2 regions of the Micromonospora narathiwatensis genome follow, and region 2 is predicted to be linked to the other one. Evidence: riboswitches for the same ligand, from Rfam matches in the RefSeq annotation. Region 2 holds a riboswitch; the other holds the start of a gene.

Region 1 (7,824 bases), 3.1 Mb from region 2:
CGAGCCACCAGCCCAGCGTGCCGGCGGCCAGGGCGATCACGATCGGCACGAAGACCCCGGAGATCCGGTCGGCGAGCCGCTGCACGGCCGCCTTGCCGGTCTGCGCCGCCTCGACCAGCTTCGCCATCTGGGCGAGCTGGGTGTCGCCGCCGACCCGGGTGGCCCGGACGACCAGCCGGCCGCCGGCGTTGACCGTGGCGCCGACGACGGTGTCGCCGGGCCCGACCTCGACCGGCACGGACTCGCCGGTGAGCATGCTGGCGTCGACCGCCGAGGTGCCCTCCTCGATCACGCCGTCGGTGGCGACCTTCTCGCCGGGCCGGACCACGAACCGGTCCCCGACCGCGAGCTGGTCCACCGGGATCCGGGTCTCCCGGTCGCCGCGGAGCACGGCGACGTCCTTGGCGCCCAACTCCAGCAGGGCCCGCAGGGCGGCGCCGGCGGTCCGCTTGGACCGGGCCTCGAAGTAGCGCCCGGCCAGGATGAAGACGGTCACCCCGGCCGCCGCCTCCAGGTAGATGTTGCCGGCCCCGTCGGTGCGGGTGATGTCGAGGCGGAACGGGTGTGTCATCCCGGGCATCCCGGCATCGCCGAGGAACAGCGCCCAGAGCGACCAGCCGAACGCGGCGAGGGTGCCGAGCGACACCAGCGTGTCCATCGTCGCCGCGCCGTGCCGCAGGTTGATCCAGGCGGCCCGGTGGAACGGCAGCCCGCCGTAGACCACGACCGGGGCGGCCAGGGTCAGCGACAGCCACTGCCAGTAGGTGAACTGCCAGGCCGGCACCATGGCCAGCAGGATCACCGGTACGGCGAGCGCGACCGACACCCACAGCCGGGTACGCAGCCCGCGCAGCTCGTCCACCGGCTCGACGGTCGCCTCGGCGGCCGTGGCGGGCGGCGGCACGACGGCGGTGTAGCCGGTCTTCTCCACGGTGGCGATCAGGTCGTCCGGGGTGACCGCGTCGGCGTACTGGACGGTGGCCTTCTCGGTGGCGTAGTTGACCGTGGCCTCGACGCCGTCCATCCGGTTGAGCTTCTTCTCGATCCGGGCGGCGCAGGAGGCGCAGGTCATGCCGCCGATCGCGAGTTCGATCCGGTTCGGCGCGACCGGCAGTGGTTTGGCGGTCGATGTCATCGCGGCACCTCCGGTCAATTGTGCCCGTGACCGGGGACGCCGTGCCCGGCGTCCGGGGTCGGTGCGGTGGTGGTGGCCGGCGCGTCCGGCGCCGGTACGGCCTGGTCGCCGGCCACGACGGTGAACTCCGCGGTGTGCACCGCGTCGCCGTGCCGGAAGTCCAGGAAGAGGCGGTACGTCCCGGCCGAGGGCACCTCGGCGGCGAAGGTGACCGCGGGCCCGGCCGGGGTCCGCCCGTCGCCGGGCGTGCCCTCCGGGTGCACGTGCAGGTACGCCAGGTCGCCCTGTCGCAGCGCCACCAGGTGCCCGTACGCCCCGAGATAGGGCTGGAGGTCGGTGACCGGTCGCCCGTCCCGACTGATCGTCAGGGTGAGCCGGCTGGTGCGGCCGGGCTGCGGGGCCCCGCTCAGGGTGATGGTGTAGCCGTCGACGGTGGTGCTGGTGGCGGGCGCGGGCAGCGGCCGTTCCGCCAGCTCGCCGGGGACGGTGACGTCGACCCCGAGCGTCAGCGGGTCGGCGCCGGTCGGGGTGAAGTCGGCGAACGCCCGCCAGACGCCGGGGCCGGCGAGCGGCGAGGCGACCCGCCAGGTGCCGTCGGCGGCCAGCTCCGGGTGTACGTGCCGGAAGCCGGAGAGGTCGCGGCGGGCGACGATCAGGTGCATGCGCTTGTCGTGCGCGACGTCGTAGCGGGTGACCGGCCGACCGTCGGGTCCGGTGATCCGGAAGGCGAACTCGCCGGCGGGGGCGGTCACCGGTTGCAGGGTGTAGCCACGGTCGGAGACGAGCAGTCCGCCGGGCAGGTGGTCGGTGGCGGTGGCCGCGTGGCCGTCGCCGGTGTGGCCGGCTTCGGTGGCGTCGTGGCGGGTCTCGGCGGCCGGGGTGACGGGGCCGGTCAGCTGGCCGACCCCGTACGCCGTGCCGAACACCGCCGCGAGGCCGAGAGTGAAGCCGCTCAGCTTCGTCGCCGTGTTCATGGTGTTACCTCGGTTCCTTCGGGTCCGGCGGACCCGTCACGCCCCGACGAGGTCGTATCCGGCCTCGTCCACGGCGGCGCGGACGGTGTCCGTGTCCAACGGGCTCTCACTGGTGACGGTGACCCGGCCGGAGGCCAGGTCGACCTGGACGTCGCTGACGCCCGGAATCGCGCCCACCTCGGCGTTGACCGAGTTGACACAGTGCCCGCAGGTCATGCCCTGCACCTGGTACATGGTGGTGACCATGGCGAATCTCCCTTCCCGCCGCCTTCGACCCTATACCCCCTGGGGGTAATTGGAGGAGAGACGGCTGCCACTCTTCTGTTACCGCTACCCGGTGGGGGTATCGGCCTCCGGGAGGAACATAACATACCCCCGAGGGGTACGCTATCCTCGTCTTCATGACCGCACCGACGACCCCGGCCCGGGGCTACACCGCCAGCAAGGACCAGCTGCTCGCGCGGCTCCGCCGAATCGAGGGGCAGGTCCGCGGCATCGAGAAGATGGTCGAGGACGACCGCTACTGCATCGACGTGCTGACCCAGATCTCCGCCATCCAGGCCGCCCTGGACAAGGTCGGGCTCGGCCTGCTCGACGGGCACGCCCGGCACTGCATGCGGGAGGGCGCCGCCGAGGGCCGCGCCGACGAGATGGCCACCGAGATGATGGCCGCCGTCGGCCGGCTGATGAAGCGCGGCTGACCAGAGACCGCCACGAACGCGATGGCGGGCGCGAATCCGGACGGGCCGACCCGTCTGTGACATCAGCTCCGAAACGAGCGGCATGAGCTCCCGCGCCAGCGACCCACAGGCTGCCGAAGCCGGCCAGCGTCGGGTGCCCGGGCCGGCGAGCGACCCCGGCACCCGACGCGTACGGGCCTCAGCGCCGGTCGAGCAGCTTCCGCATGGCCTCGATCTCGGCCTGCTGGGCGTCGACGATCCGCTGGGCGAGCGCCCTGGCCTCCGGGTTGGCGCCCCCGGCCAGCTCGTCCTCGGCCATCGCGAGCGCGCCCTCGTGATGGGCGATCATCATGGCCAGGAACTGCCGGTCGAAGTCGTCGCCGGAGGACGCCGCCAGCTTCGTCATGTCGGCGTCGGACATCATCCCCGGCATGCCGTGATCCATCTCCGGCATGCCGTGGCCGGCGCTCGCCGACGGGACCGGCCGGCCCCAGGCGGCGAGCCAGCCGGTCATGGTGGCGATCTCCGGCGCCTGGGCCGCCTCGATCTGCCCGGCCAACTTCTTCACCTCCGGATCGGCGGCCCGGCCCTCGGCCAGCCCGGCCATCTCCACGGCCTGCCGGTGGTGCGGAATCATCCGCTGGGCGAACATCACGTCGGCGTCGCCGAACGACGCCCCGGCGGAGGGCGAGCCGCTGCCCGCCGAGCCGGTGCCGTGGCCGGAGCCGGCGGTCGAATGGTCGGTACCGCCGCAGGCGGCCAGGGCCAGCGCGGCGGTGACGGTCGCGCCGGCCAGGGCGGCCCGACGCACAAGGGTACGAGTGAACACGGTTGAGCCTTTCGGTGTCGGAAGATACGCAGCGGACGGCGGACGCGGGTCACCGGTTCTTCCGGTCCACCCGCGCCGGGGCGTCCTATCTGCGCAGCACCGACGCCGTCGCCAGGCGCAGCCCGTACGGCCGGGGCGGCGGGGCGCGCGGCCCGCGGGCGGCGCGTGCCGGGCCGCCGAGGGTCAGCCCGCCGGGCCGTGACCCGGCCCGTAGCAGCACGGCGACCAGCAGGGCCACCGCGAACGCGCCGAGAACCGCCAGGCACACGCTCCACCCGGACGGGTCGCCGCCGAGGTCACGTAGCGGCAGCACACCCGCGTGACAGCCGTCGCCCGGACAGCTCTCGACCATGGTCGGCGCGGCGGCGGCCGGGCGCCCGCCGATGTGCCCGCCGTCATGCCCGCCGGACCGGCCGGCGGCACCGTGCGCGCCGTGCCCGAGGGTGTGCATGGCGGCCAACCCGACCAGCGTGCAGAGCAGCAACAGGAGCCGGACCCACCGCCCGGTCGTCAGCGCCGCCTCCGTACGCACGCCGACCACGCTAGCCGGTGCGGCAGGGCCGACTACGGTGAACCACCGGCCCGGCGACACGTGTCCGGCTGTGAATCGTTGGGAGTCTCGCCATGGGCGCCGACCACACCCGTCCCGCTCCGTCCGCCCCGCCCGGGGTACGACGGATCCTCGTCGCGACGGTGGTGCCACTGTTCCTGCTCACCGTGGTCGCCGCGATCGTGCTCTGGCCACGGGACACCCGGGAGCCGACGGCCGACCCGGACGTGCCCCGCTACCACGGCACGGTGACCCGGGTGGTGACCGAGCCCTGCCCGCCGGCGGCGGAGACGCCGGAGGGCGGTCCGGGCGACTCCACCGGCCCGTGCGGAACGGTCACCGTCACCGCCGAGCAGGGCCCGGCCGCCGGGCGGCAGGTCGAGGTGCCCCTACCGGCCGGACCCGGCGCGCCCCGGGTCGAGGTGGGCGACGCGGTCGTGCTGGTCGAGCTGACGGACCCGGCCGACCCGGCGGCGAAGAGCTACCAGATCGCCGAACACCAGCGCGGCGCGCCACTGGTCTGGCTCGCCGTACTGTTCGCCGCCGCCATCGTCGCGTTCGGCCGCTGGCGCGGGCTGGCCGCGCTGGGCGGCCTGGTGGCGAGCTTCGCCATCCTGCTCGGTTTCGTGCTGCCGGGGATCGGCGCGGGCCAGCCGCCCCTGCTGGTGGCCATCGTCGGGTCAGCGCTGATCATGTTCGTGGTGCTCTACCTGACCCACGGGATCACCACGCAGACCTCGGTGGCCGTGCTCGGCACCCTGGGCAGCCTGGTACTGACCGGCCTGCTCGGCGCCGTGGCCACCGCGACCACCCATCTGACCGGCTTCGGCAGCGAGGACGCCACCACCCTGTCGATGTTCCAGGGCGAGGTCGACCTGCACGGGCTGCTCCTGGCCGGCATCATCATCGGCTCCCTCGGCGTCCTGGACGACGTCACCGTCACCCAGGCCGCCACGGTCACCGAGCTGTCGTACGCGAACCCGGGGCTGTCCCGGATCCAGCTCTACCGGGCGGCCACCCGGGTGGGCCGCGCGCACATCGCCTCCACGGTCAACACGATCGTGCTGGCGTACGCGGGCGCGTCGCTGCCGTTGCTGCTCCTGCTTGTCGCCGACTCCCGCCCGCTGAGCCAGATCCTGACCAGCGAGTTCATGGCCCAGGAGATCGTCCGCAGCATCGTGGCCACGCTCGGCCTGGTGGCCGCCGTACCGCTGACCACCGGGCTGGCCGCGGTGGTCACCGCCGCCGGCCGGCGGGCCGGGTCGGACACCGAGCCGGCGAGGCCGCCCGCGGCCCGGCCACCGGCGGAGCGGGGCGAGGCCCTGGAGGCGCTCGGCGGGGCGGTCGCGGGGCGGCGCGGACCGTCGGGGAGCACGGAGGCCGCATGGTGAAACTCCGCAGCGTGACCGCCGGCTTGAAACGCGACGCTGGTCACGCAGGGCTACGGCGAAATCGCGCTATTGGTCGGCTTCCGGACGTAGATCGCCGCGGGGACTGTCAGGTAACGTCGCTGCCGGTCACCGCCGAAGGCGCGCTGCGGCGCCTGCGGTGCCACCGCCCAATCGCTCGAAGGCGAGCCGGGGAACCAGGTACCTGGGGTGAATCCGCGCCAGCGGTAGGGGCCACTTCCGTCCCGAACCCGGCAGCTAACCCGGTCGGCGGTCGACGGAAGGGAACACTGTGACGGCACCCCTGCGCCACTGGTTGACACCCGTGGTGGCCGTACTCGCCGCGTTCGCCATCGTCGCCGGGCCGACCCCGGCCATGGCCGCGCCCGCCAACCCCACCCCTTCAGGGCACGAGGAGGACAACGATCCTCCGCTCATCACGGACGTCCTCGACGCCACGAACCGCGCCTACCTTCAGGCCAAGGCGAAGCTGGAGAAGTCGAAGCAGCGCCAACTCCAACTGGCCCTGGAGGTACGGGCGGCACAGGCCGAACTCGACGCGCTGCGCCCGCAGGTCGGCCAGATCGCCGCGCAGTCGTACCGCACCGGCCGGATCGGCGCGATGGCCATGCTGTTGGAGAGCAACACACCCGACTCCTTCGTCCGGCGGGCCGCCGCCCTCGACGAGCTGAACATGGTCAACGCGCAGCGGCTGGCGGAGGTCAACGCGGCGAAGACCCGCGCGGAGCAGGCCAAGATCGCGCTCGACGGCGAGGTGCGCGAGCAGGAGAAGCAGAAGAACGCGATGGCCCGGGAGAAGGTCGCGGCGGAGAAGGCGTTGTCGCTGGTCGGCGGGCGTGGCTTCACCGGCGGTCTGGTCTCGGCCACCTCGCCGGTGGCCCGGATCGGGCCCGGTCGCAGCGCAGACGGCGGCTGGAAGCCCGAGTCGTGCAGCGAGAAGGACCCCACCACCTCGGGCTGCATCACCCCGCGCACTCTGCACGCCTACAAGGAGGTCCGGCGAGCCGGTTTCACCCGCTTCGCCGGCTGCTACCGGTCCGGCGGCCCGTGGGAGCACCCGAAGGGCCGGGCCTGCGACTGGTCGTTGCAGAACAGCGGCTTCGCGCCCTGGCACAACAACGACACCCGGATGTACGGCAACAACGTCGCCGCCTTCCTCATCCGCAACGCGGACCGGCTGGGCATCTACTACGTGATCTGGAACCGGCAGATCTGGTTCCCGGCGACCGGCTGGAAGTCCTACAGCGGGCCCTCCAACCACACCGATCACGTCCACATGTCGTTGCTCTAGTCGCCGTCGTCGGTCAGCGTCGTGGTCGGGGTGCCGGCGGGCACCTCGGCCACCATCCGCACCTCGCCCGCGCTGAGCCGGTACGACATGCCGGCCACCGCGCACCGGCCCGCGGACACCAGCTCGGCGAGCACGGTGGACCGGGCGAGCAGCGCCTCCAGCGTCTGCGCGATGTGGATGTCGACGATCCCGTCCACGTCCTCGATGCCCTGCCGGGCGGCCCGGCGGAGGCTGGGCACGACGGCCTCCACCACGGCACCGAGGTGCCCGGCCGGGGAGGTGCCGGTGGCGACGGCGTCCCGGGCGGCCTGCACCGCCCCGCAGGAGTCGTGGCCGAGCACCACGACCAGTGGTACGCCGAGCACGGTGATCGCGTACTCGACGCTGCCGAGCACCTCGGGGCCGACGGTGTGGCCGGCGGTCCGCACCACGAAGACGTCGCCCAGGCCGCGGTCGAAGATGATCTCGGCGGCGAGGCGGGAGTCGGAGCAACCGACGATCACCGCGAAGGGGTGCTGGCCGTCCGCGACGGCGGCCCGGTGCCCGGCGTCCTGATTCGGATGATGGGGTACGCCGGTGACGAAACGACGGTTTCCGGCGTACAGCTCGGCGAGCGCCTGTTCGGGAGTGGTCGGCGTCACGGCAGTCACCTCGTCCTCGCGCGAAACGACCTGGTCGACCCGGTCGGCGGCGGAGACGGCCGCGCGAACCACCGTCACACCCACAGCCAAGATACGTCAAGATTTACGTGATACAGATTTCATGTGTTGGTCGACGCTTGACCGGACGGCAGCGGAACCGGGCCAGGGCGGGAGCCGGGACGCGCGGCCCGAAGCCATACCATGACCACCATGGCGACGACAGCGGGCGAGAACGGGAGCGGCCGTAACTGGACCTTCCTCACCAACCACGGGCACGTACTGCTGGCCATCGCGCGCAACCCGACCGCGCGGCTG
Region 2 (7,824 bases):
CCGGCCCGGCGACCGCGGTGGTGGGCGCCGACCGGTAGGCGAGGAAGTTGTCCCCCGCCGTCCAGGTGAGCACCTGGGCCTGGAGAGGAGCCGGGGCGGCGGCCGTCACGGAGCGTTCCGGGTCGGTCGGCCGCGCGCTCGCCGGCGCGGCGGAGAGGCCGGTGGCCAGCAGCGCCAGCGTGGCGAGGGCGGCCACCGTTCTCCGGAGCCGGCTCACGCCGAGCCGGCGCCGCGGTGGATGTGGGTTCATGGGTTCCTCTTTCACGGTCCGGAGAGCAGCGGGCGGAGCGTGCGTCGGTGTGGTCGGGTCCGACGGAGCTGTTTCTGGCGGTCAGGGGCCCCGCGCGGCCCCTCCCGGGCCGCACGGGATCACCGGCCGTGGCCGTGAGCCACGACCGTCCGAAGTGGTGGGTTGGTTACCCTGCCGCCGGCGGCGGGCCGGTTCCGCCGCTCGCCGGGCAGGGCGGTGCGTCAGAGCTGTTGGATTCGTCGGGTACGGACATCGGTCGACCCGTGGCGCGTGCCGCGCCCGATCGCCGTGGTGGCGTTGACCCGGGGATGGCCATTCCTGGCCGGTCGTGGCCTCCGAACGTGTTGCGCCGCCCGAAGTCCCACAGTCGAGAGCTACCGTGCCGATAGTTCATCTCGACGAAACATATTGATAGGGCTTGACCTTACTAACTTCCACTCAGCCTGTCCATAGCTTTCGTCGCCCCTGTGACTACTTTTCTTCAAGGCAGACGAAAGTGGTCGTCAGATTCCCACCCCCGCACTCTCGGTCGAACGGAGAGGTGTACCTACCGCCAGGGACGACCGCCTGCCACCCGTTCGGCCAGGCGAACGACCCGGACGGGTCACACCTGATCGACATCTTGACCGATGGCCGAGTACGCGCCATCAGCAGACAGCGGCATTGACCGCAATTCGGACAGCCGCGGTCCACCGAGGAGAACATCAGCCCTGATCAGGGGCTATTGAAGATCATGGCTTCGCCGGATCGGGATCTTCGGCTGACGATCGACAGGGACGGTTGCTCGACTCACCCATTGCTCGCCGACCGGGGCCGTGTGATTGTGCTCCAGCGAGTCCGCCGACCCCCGGCGGCTCGGACGGTCGATCTGTCGAACCGGGGCCACGCCGGCAGCTCCGGAGACCGACCGTCACCTCGCCTCGCCACATCACGCCACGCGCCCCCGACCGGGCTCCGCGTGGCCAGAAACAGAGGAGCACACCCCCTTGAAGCTCTCACCCCGCCTCGCCGTGCTCTCGGGCGCGGCCGCGGCCGGCCTGATCGCCGCCGGCACCGCCGCGGCCGTGCAGGCCGCGCCCTCCAGTCCTCGCCCCGACCCCGCCCAGGCCCGTGCGCTCGCCGCCAACTCGGCCAGCGCGCTGGTCGCCGGCCGACCCGCCTACCTGCACACCAGCGCCGACGAGGCGTTCGTGCAGCAGGAGGTCATCTCCTCCGAGGGCACCCAGTACGTGCCCTACGAGCGCACCTACAAGGGCCTGCCGGTCGTCGGCGGCGACTTCGTCCTGGCCACCGACGCGACCGGCAACCTGAAGTACGCCTCCGTCGCCCAGCAGCGGAGCATCGGCAGCCTCGCCACCACTCCGAAGCTGACCTCGGCCGCCGCCGCGAAGACCGCGCGTGCCCAGCTCAAGACCGTCGACACCGTCGAGGGCACCAAGCTGGTCGTCTACACGCTCGGCGCCCAACCGGCCCTGGCCTGGGAGACCACGGTCCGTGGCACCGACGCCGACGGCCCGAGCCGGCTCACCGTCGACGTCGACGCGCTGACCGGCACCGTGCTACGTACGCAGGAGCACATCGTGTACGGCACCGGCACCGGCGCGTGGAACGGGCCGAGCCCGCTCACCCTCAACACCACGCTGTCGGGCAGCACGTACTCCATGAAGGACCCGAACGTCACCAACCAGAGCTGCCAGGACGCCGCCAACAACACGACGTTCAGCAAGTCGACCGACACCTGGGGCAACGGCACCGCCACCAACAAGGAGACCGGCTGCGTCGACGCGCTGTTCGCGGCGCAGACCGAGCACAAGATGCTGTCGCAGTGGCTCGGCCGTAACGGCGCCAACGGCAGCGGCGGCGCGTGGCCGATCCGGGTCGGCCTGAACGACCAGAACGCCTACTACGACGGCACCCAGGTCCAGATCGGCAAGAACACCGCGGGCCAGTGGATCGGCTCGCTCGACGTGGTGGCCCACGAGATCGGCCACGGCATCGACGACAAGACCCCGGGCGGCATCTCCGGCAGCGGCACCCAGGAGTTCGTCGCCGACACCTTCGGCGCCGCGACCGAGTGGTTCGCCAACGAGCCGGCGGCGTACGACGCTCCCGACTTCCTCGTCGGCGAGAAGATCAACCTGGTCGGCAGCGGCCCGATCCGCAACATGTACAACCCGTCGGCGCTCGGCGACCCGAACTGCTACTCCAGCAGCATCCCCAGCACCGAGGTGCACAAGGCGGCCGGCCCGGGCAACCACTGGTTCTACCTGCTGGCCATGGGCAGCAACCCGACCAACGGCCAGCCGACCAGCCCGACCTGCAACAGCAGCACCGTGACCGGCCTGGGCATCCAGCCGGCCATCAAGATCATGTACAACGCGATGCTGCTGAAGACCACGTCCTCGTCGTACCTGAAGTACCGCACCTGGACGCTGCAGGCGGCGAAGAACCTCTACCCGAGCAGCTGCACCGAGTTCAACACCGTCAAGGCCGCCTGGGACGCGGTCAGCGTGCCGGCGCAGTCCGGTGACCCGACCTGCACCAGCGGCTCGCCGACGCCGACCCCGAGCTCCTCGACGACCCCGCCCGCGGGCTGCTCGGGCCAGAAGCTGGCCAACCCCGGCTTCGAGTCCGGCAACGTGAGCTGGACCGCCAGCTCCGGCGTCATCACCAACTCGACCGGCCAGGCGGCGCACGGCGGCTCGTACAAGGCGTGGCTGGACGGCTACGGCACCACCCACACCGACACCCTGTCGCAGTCGGTGACGATCCCGTCCGGCTGCCGGGCGACCCTCAGTTTCTGGCTGCACATCGACACCGCGGAGTCGACCACGACCACCGCCTACGACAAGCTGACCCTCCAGGCGAACAGCACCACCCTGGCCACCTACTCCAACCTCAACAAGAACACCGGCTACGCGCAGAAGTCCTTCGACCTCTCGTCGTTCGCCGGCACCACCGTCACCATCAAGTTCACCGGCGCGGAGGACAGCTCGCTGCAGACCTCCTTCGTCATCGACGACACGGCGGTCGACCTCTCCTGATCACCGACGAAGCGGCCGGTCGTCGTCCTCCCGACGGCCGGCCGCTTCGTCAGCCGTGTCTCGTCCGTCTCGAAGGCGTCGTGAGCGGCTGGCCACCGTCCCGGAGCGGGACGCCGCTCGCCTCAGCGCTCCGCCCGGGCGCCCGTGTCGCCGCCCCGGTTGAGTCGGGCCATCACGTCCTCCATCGCCCGGCTGAACAGCTCCATCTGCCGTACCGACTGCTCCTGCAGCCCGCCGAGCCGCACGGCCAGGGCGTCGACGTCGGCCCGCGCCGAGGCGCTGACCTGGGCGTCGAGGTCGGCGAGGGCGGCGTTGACGGCCACCACGACGTGCCCGCAGACCGCCGCCATGCCCGCCTCGGCCAACTCCGGGTCGACGGCGACGGACTCGAGCCGGCCACCCTGGACGACCACGGCGCGGACCCGGCCGTCGGCCGCGGAGCCCTCGGCGCGGAGCAACCGCCCCGGGTCGCCGTCGGGTTGCTCGGCGGCCCGCGAACGCATCGAGGACAGCGCCTGCTGGGTCTGGGTGAGCAGTTCGTCGAGGCTAGCGGCCGCGGAGAACGGGTCGTTGGTCATAGCCGCGCTTTCTTCACGTCTTTCCGGAGCACCGTGACCTTAGCAACCACGCCCGACGGCGCCGACCCGGCCGGGCACGTCGGTGCGCCCCGCGCCGCTGCCATGCGGAGAGTGGCCACCCCGCCGGGAGTGGCCACTCTCCGCATGCGTCAGCGCCGATCGCGGGGACGGCAGGGTGCCGCCCCACGACGGGATCAGGACAGCCGCAGGCGCATGCCTGGGAAGATCAGGCCCGGGTCGTCACCGACCACCCGCCGGTTGCGCTCGTACAGCGCGTGCCAGCCGCCGGTGATGTCGCGCGCCTCGGCGATCTCGGACAGGGTGTCACCGCGCTTGACCACGTAGCTGCCGGTGCCGCCGGTGCTCGGCGCGGTACGCCGGTGGCCTCGGCTGGTCGACTGCTCGTGCCGCGACGCCCGCTCGCTTTTCGCCTTCTTCGGGGACCGGTGGTCGGCGGACTCCGACGTGGACGAGTAGTGCTTCGTCGAGCCGCCCTTGCGGCCGCAGACCGGCCAGGCGCCGATACCCTGCCCGTCGAGGACCTTCTCGGCGACGGCGATCTGCTCACCGCGGGTGGCCAGGTCGGCACGGCTGGCGTACCGCTGCCCGCCGTAGCCGTTCCAGGTGCCCTTCGAGAACTGGAGTCCGCCGTAGTAGCCGTTGCCGGTGTTGATGTGCCAGTTGCCGCCGGATTCGCACTGCGCGACGGCGTCCCAGTTCACGCTGGACGCACTGGCCGGCGCGGCCGGCCCGAGGATCGCGGCGGCACCGGTGGCGGCGCCGGCGACGAGCGCCCCGACGGCGACCCTGCGCCGGGTGAGGCGTCGGTGACGTGCGGTTTGTTCAGTTGCCATGTGGGTTTCCTCCACGCCGACGAGGTGAGCTGTCGGGTTCGGGCCGAGGAGCCCGGCCGCCGGATCGGCGGCTTCACCCCGAGGTGTCGAGCACCGAGGAACATGTGGGTCCCCCGCTCCCGCCTGAGGTCCAGGTACCACGAGCCGGTGGCGGGATTAGGCGTTACCGGCCCGTGGTGTCCGCGATCGCGAACGCAAACGACGTTAGGGACGGTTTCGGATGATCGCCCACTTCTTGTGAAGTTCTTCACCCGGCCGAGCGAAGGCGTCGCCGGTCGAGTTGCGCACCGTCCGAAGGTGCCTTACAACGCCGCGAACACCGCCGTTCAGTACGTCAGGCCGTACCCCTGCGGGAAGAGCGGCACCTGCCCGTCGCCGGCGTTGATGGGCTGCTGGCTGACCGAGTTCATCCAGGTCATCGGCAGTTTCCCGGTGGGCGCGTACGCGCCGAAGAGGACGTCGGCCACGCCACCACCCTCGGTGCCGGGCAACCAGGAGGCCAGCAGCGCGGTCCAGTTGGGCAACTCGGCGGCGATGTCCAGCGGCCGGCCGGAGATCAGCACCACGACCACCGGCACGCCGGCATTGCGCAGCGTCGCGATGGTTCGCAGGTCCTCCCGATCGAGGCTCATGCTGCCGGCGCGGTCGCCCTGGCCCTCGGCGTACGGCGTCTCACCGACCACGGCGACGGCCGCGCGGTAGGTCCGGTCGATGCCGGTGCCGCGCTGGTTGTAGGTGACCGTCGTGGTCGGACCGACCGCTGCCCGGATGCCCTGGAGGACGCTGGTGCCCGGGGTGACGGTGCCCGACCCGCCCTGCCAGGAGATGGTCCAGCCCCCACTCTGGTTGCCGATGTTGTCGGCGTTCTTGCCGGCAACGAAGATCTTGTTGTTGTCCGGGGCCAGCGGCAGGATCCCGGCGGTGTTCCTGAGCAGCACCTGCGACTCACGGACGGCCTGCCGGGCGAGCGTCCGGTGCGCGGCGTTGCCCACCGTCGGGGTCCAGCTCCGGTCGGTGTACGGCCGCTCGAACAGGCCCAGCTCGAACTTCTTGGTGAGGATCCGCCGGTTGGCGTCGTCGATCCGGCTCACCGGCACGTGCCCGTTCTGCACCTCGGCGCGCAGGGTGCTGATGAAGGTCTTCCAGGCGGTGGGGACCATGACCATGTCGATGCCGGCGTTGATCGCCGTGCTGACCTCGGCGGCGGTGAAGCCGGCGCTGCCGTCGATCTGGTCGATGCCGTTCCAGTCGGAGACGACGAAGCCGGAGAAGCCGAGTTCTCCCTTGAGGACGGTGGTGATCAGGTATTGGTTGCCGTGCAGCTTCACGCCGTTCCAACTGCTGTACGAGATCATCACCGCGCCGACACCGCGCTGCACGGCGGCCTGGAACGGGGGCAGGTGGATGGCCCGCAGGTCGGCCTCGCCGAGCTGGGTGTTGCCCTGGTCGACGCCGCCGTTGGTGCCGCCGTCACCGACATAGTGCTTGGCGGTCGCGAGCACCGACGTGGGCCCGCCGAGCGTGCCGCCCTGCAGGCCGGTGACCAGGGTGGACATGGCCGACGGCAGGTCCGGCGTCTCGCCGAAGGACTCGTAGGTGCGACCCCAGCGGTCGTTGCGGGCGACGCAGAGGCAGGGCGCGAAGTCCCAGTCGACACCGGTGCCGGAGATCTCCTCGGCGACGGCCTGGCCGATCCGCTGCACCAGCGCCGGGTCACGGGTGGCACCCAGGCCGATGTTGTGCGGGAAGATCGTCGCCCCGTACACGTTGTTGTGTCCGTGCACGGCGTCCACGCCGTAGATCATCGGGATGGCCAGCGGGGTGGCGAGGGCACCCCGCTGGAAGCCGTCGTACATGTCGGCCCAGCCGGTGGCGGTGTTGGGCGTGGGCGCGGAACCGCCGCCGGAGAGGAGCGACCCGAGCCGGTACGTGGCCACGTCGGACGCGGTCACCGCGCCGCGTTCGGCCTGGGTCATCTGGCCGATCTTCTCGTCCAGGGTCATCCGGGAGAGCAGGTCGGCGACGCGGGTGGCCACCGGCAGCGCCGGGTCCTGGTACGGGTAGCCGGCCGCGGTGGCGGGGGCCGGCAGGGTCAGGGCGGTGGCCGCGACGAGGACGACGGCGAGGCCGAGGGGGCGGCGGCGAATCACGGGTCGCTCCTTCCGGAAGGAACGCTGAGGCCGTTCAACGGCACCCTATGCCCGTAAGACATCTATCGATACCGCTGCAATCGGCAGATCGTGAACGATCCAGCCGGTTCCGGGAGCGGGAGACGTGACGCCGCCGGCACCGACTAACGTGGCGAGGTCCGGCACGGCCGCCGGGTCCGGCGAGCAGGCGGAGGATCATGACCGACTACGGGCACGAACTGGCCTTCGGGGGCTTCCTCACCCCCAGCGCGGGCCAGCCGGAACAGGTGGTGGCACTGGCCAAGCTCTGCGAGCAGGCCGGCCTCGACCTGGTCACCTTCCAGGACCACCCGTACCAGCCGGGCTTCCTGGACACCTGGACGCTGATGTCGTTCGTGGCCGCGGCGACCAGTCGGGTCCGGCTGGCCGGCAACGTGCTCAACCTGCCCCTGCGCCAGCCGGTGGTGCTGGCGCGCAGCGTGGCCAGCCTGGACCTGCTCACCGGGGGCCGGGTCGAGCTGGGCCTCGGGGCCGGCGCGTTCTGGGAGGCGATCGAGGCGGTCGGCGGGCGTCGGCTCTCCCCCGGGCAGGCGGTGGACGCCCTCGACGAGGCGATCCGGGTGATCCGCGAGGTCTGGGACGCCGAGCGGCGCGGCATGGTCCGGGTCGAGGGCGAGCACTACCGGGTGGTCGGGGCGAAGCGGGGGCCGGCGCCGGCGCACCCGGTGGGGATCTGGGTGGGCGCGTACAGGCCGCGGATGTTGCGGCTGGTCGGGCGCGCGGCGGACGGCTGGTTGCCGTCGCTGGCGTACCTGTCGAAGGGGCCGGCGGAGCTGCCGGAGCTGAATGCGCTGATCGACGAGGGCGCCGAGGCGGCCGGCCGGGATCCCCGCGCGGTGCGGCGGCTGCTCAACGTCTCCGGCCGGTTCACCCGGTCCTCCTCCGGTTTCCTGGCCGGGCCTCCCGAGC

What was found. A riboswitch is a leader RNA that binds a small molecule or an ion and turns the genes downstream of it on or off. The one in region 2 is predicted to bind cyclic di-AMP.
Region 1: another riboswitch for cyclic di-AMP. It lies ahead of GA0070621_RS25990 (coiled-coil domain-containing protein); the one in region 2 lies ahead of GA0070621_RS12195 (LysM peptidoglycan-binding domain-containing protein).

What each region holds. Positions count from the first base shown of each region.
Region 1 is NZ_LT594324.1:5,889,678-5,897,501, reverse strand. It holds gene GA0070621_RS26025 (heavy metal translocating P-type ATPase) at 1-1,135, opposite strand, end outside; gene GA0070621_RS26020 (hypothetical protein) at 1,150-2,109, opposite strand; gene GA0070621_RS26015 (heavy-metal-associated domain-containing protein) at 2,146-2,355, opposite strand; gene GA0070621_RS26010 (metal-sensitive transcriptional regulator) at 2,511-2,810, shown strand; gene GA0070621_RS26005 (DUF305 domain-containing protein) at 2,989-3,618, opposite strand; gene GA0070621_RS26000 (DUF6153 family protein) at 3,704-4,150, opposite strand; gene GA0070621_RS25995 (YibE/F family protein) at 4,243-5,559, shown strand; cyclic di-AMP (ydaO/yuaA leader) riboswitch at 5,714-5,844, shown strand; gene GA0070621_RS25990 (coiled-coil domain-containing protein) at 5,849-6,868, shown strand; gene GA0070621_RS25985 (carbonic anhydrase) at 6,865-7,509, opposite strand; gene GA0070621_RS25980 (helix-turn-helix transcriptional regulator) at 7,711-7,824, shown strand, end outside.
Region 2 is NZ_LT594324.1:2,759,391-2,767,214, forward strand. It holds gene GA0070621_RS29935 (OmpL47-type beta-barrel domain-containing protein) at 1-250, opposite strand, end outside; gene GA0070621_RS12185 (M4 family metallopeptidase) at 1,237-3,294, shown strand; gene GA0070621_RS12190 (hypothetical protein) at 3,417-3,872, opposite strand; gene GA0070621_RS12195 (LysM peptidoglycan-binding domain-containing protein) at 4,067-4,726, opposite strand; cyclic di-AMP (ydaO/yuaA leader) riboswitch at 4,726-4,899, opposite strand; gene GA0070621_RS12200 (glycoside hydrolase family 3 protein) at 5,053-6,876, opposite strand; gene GA0070621_RS12205 (LLM class flavin-dependent oxidoreductase) at 7,074-7,824, shown strand, end outside.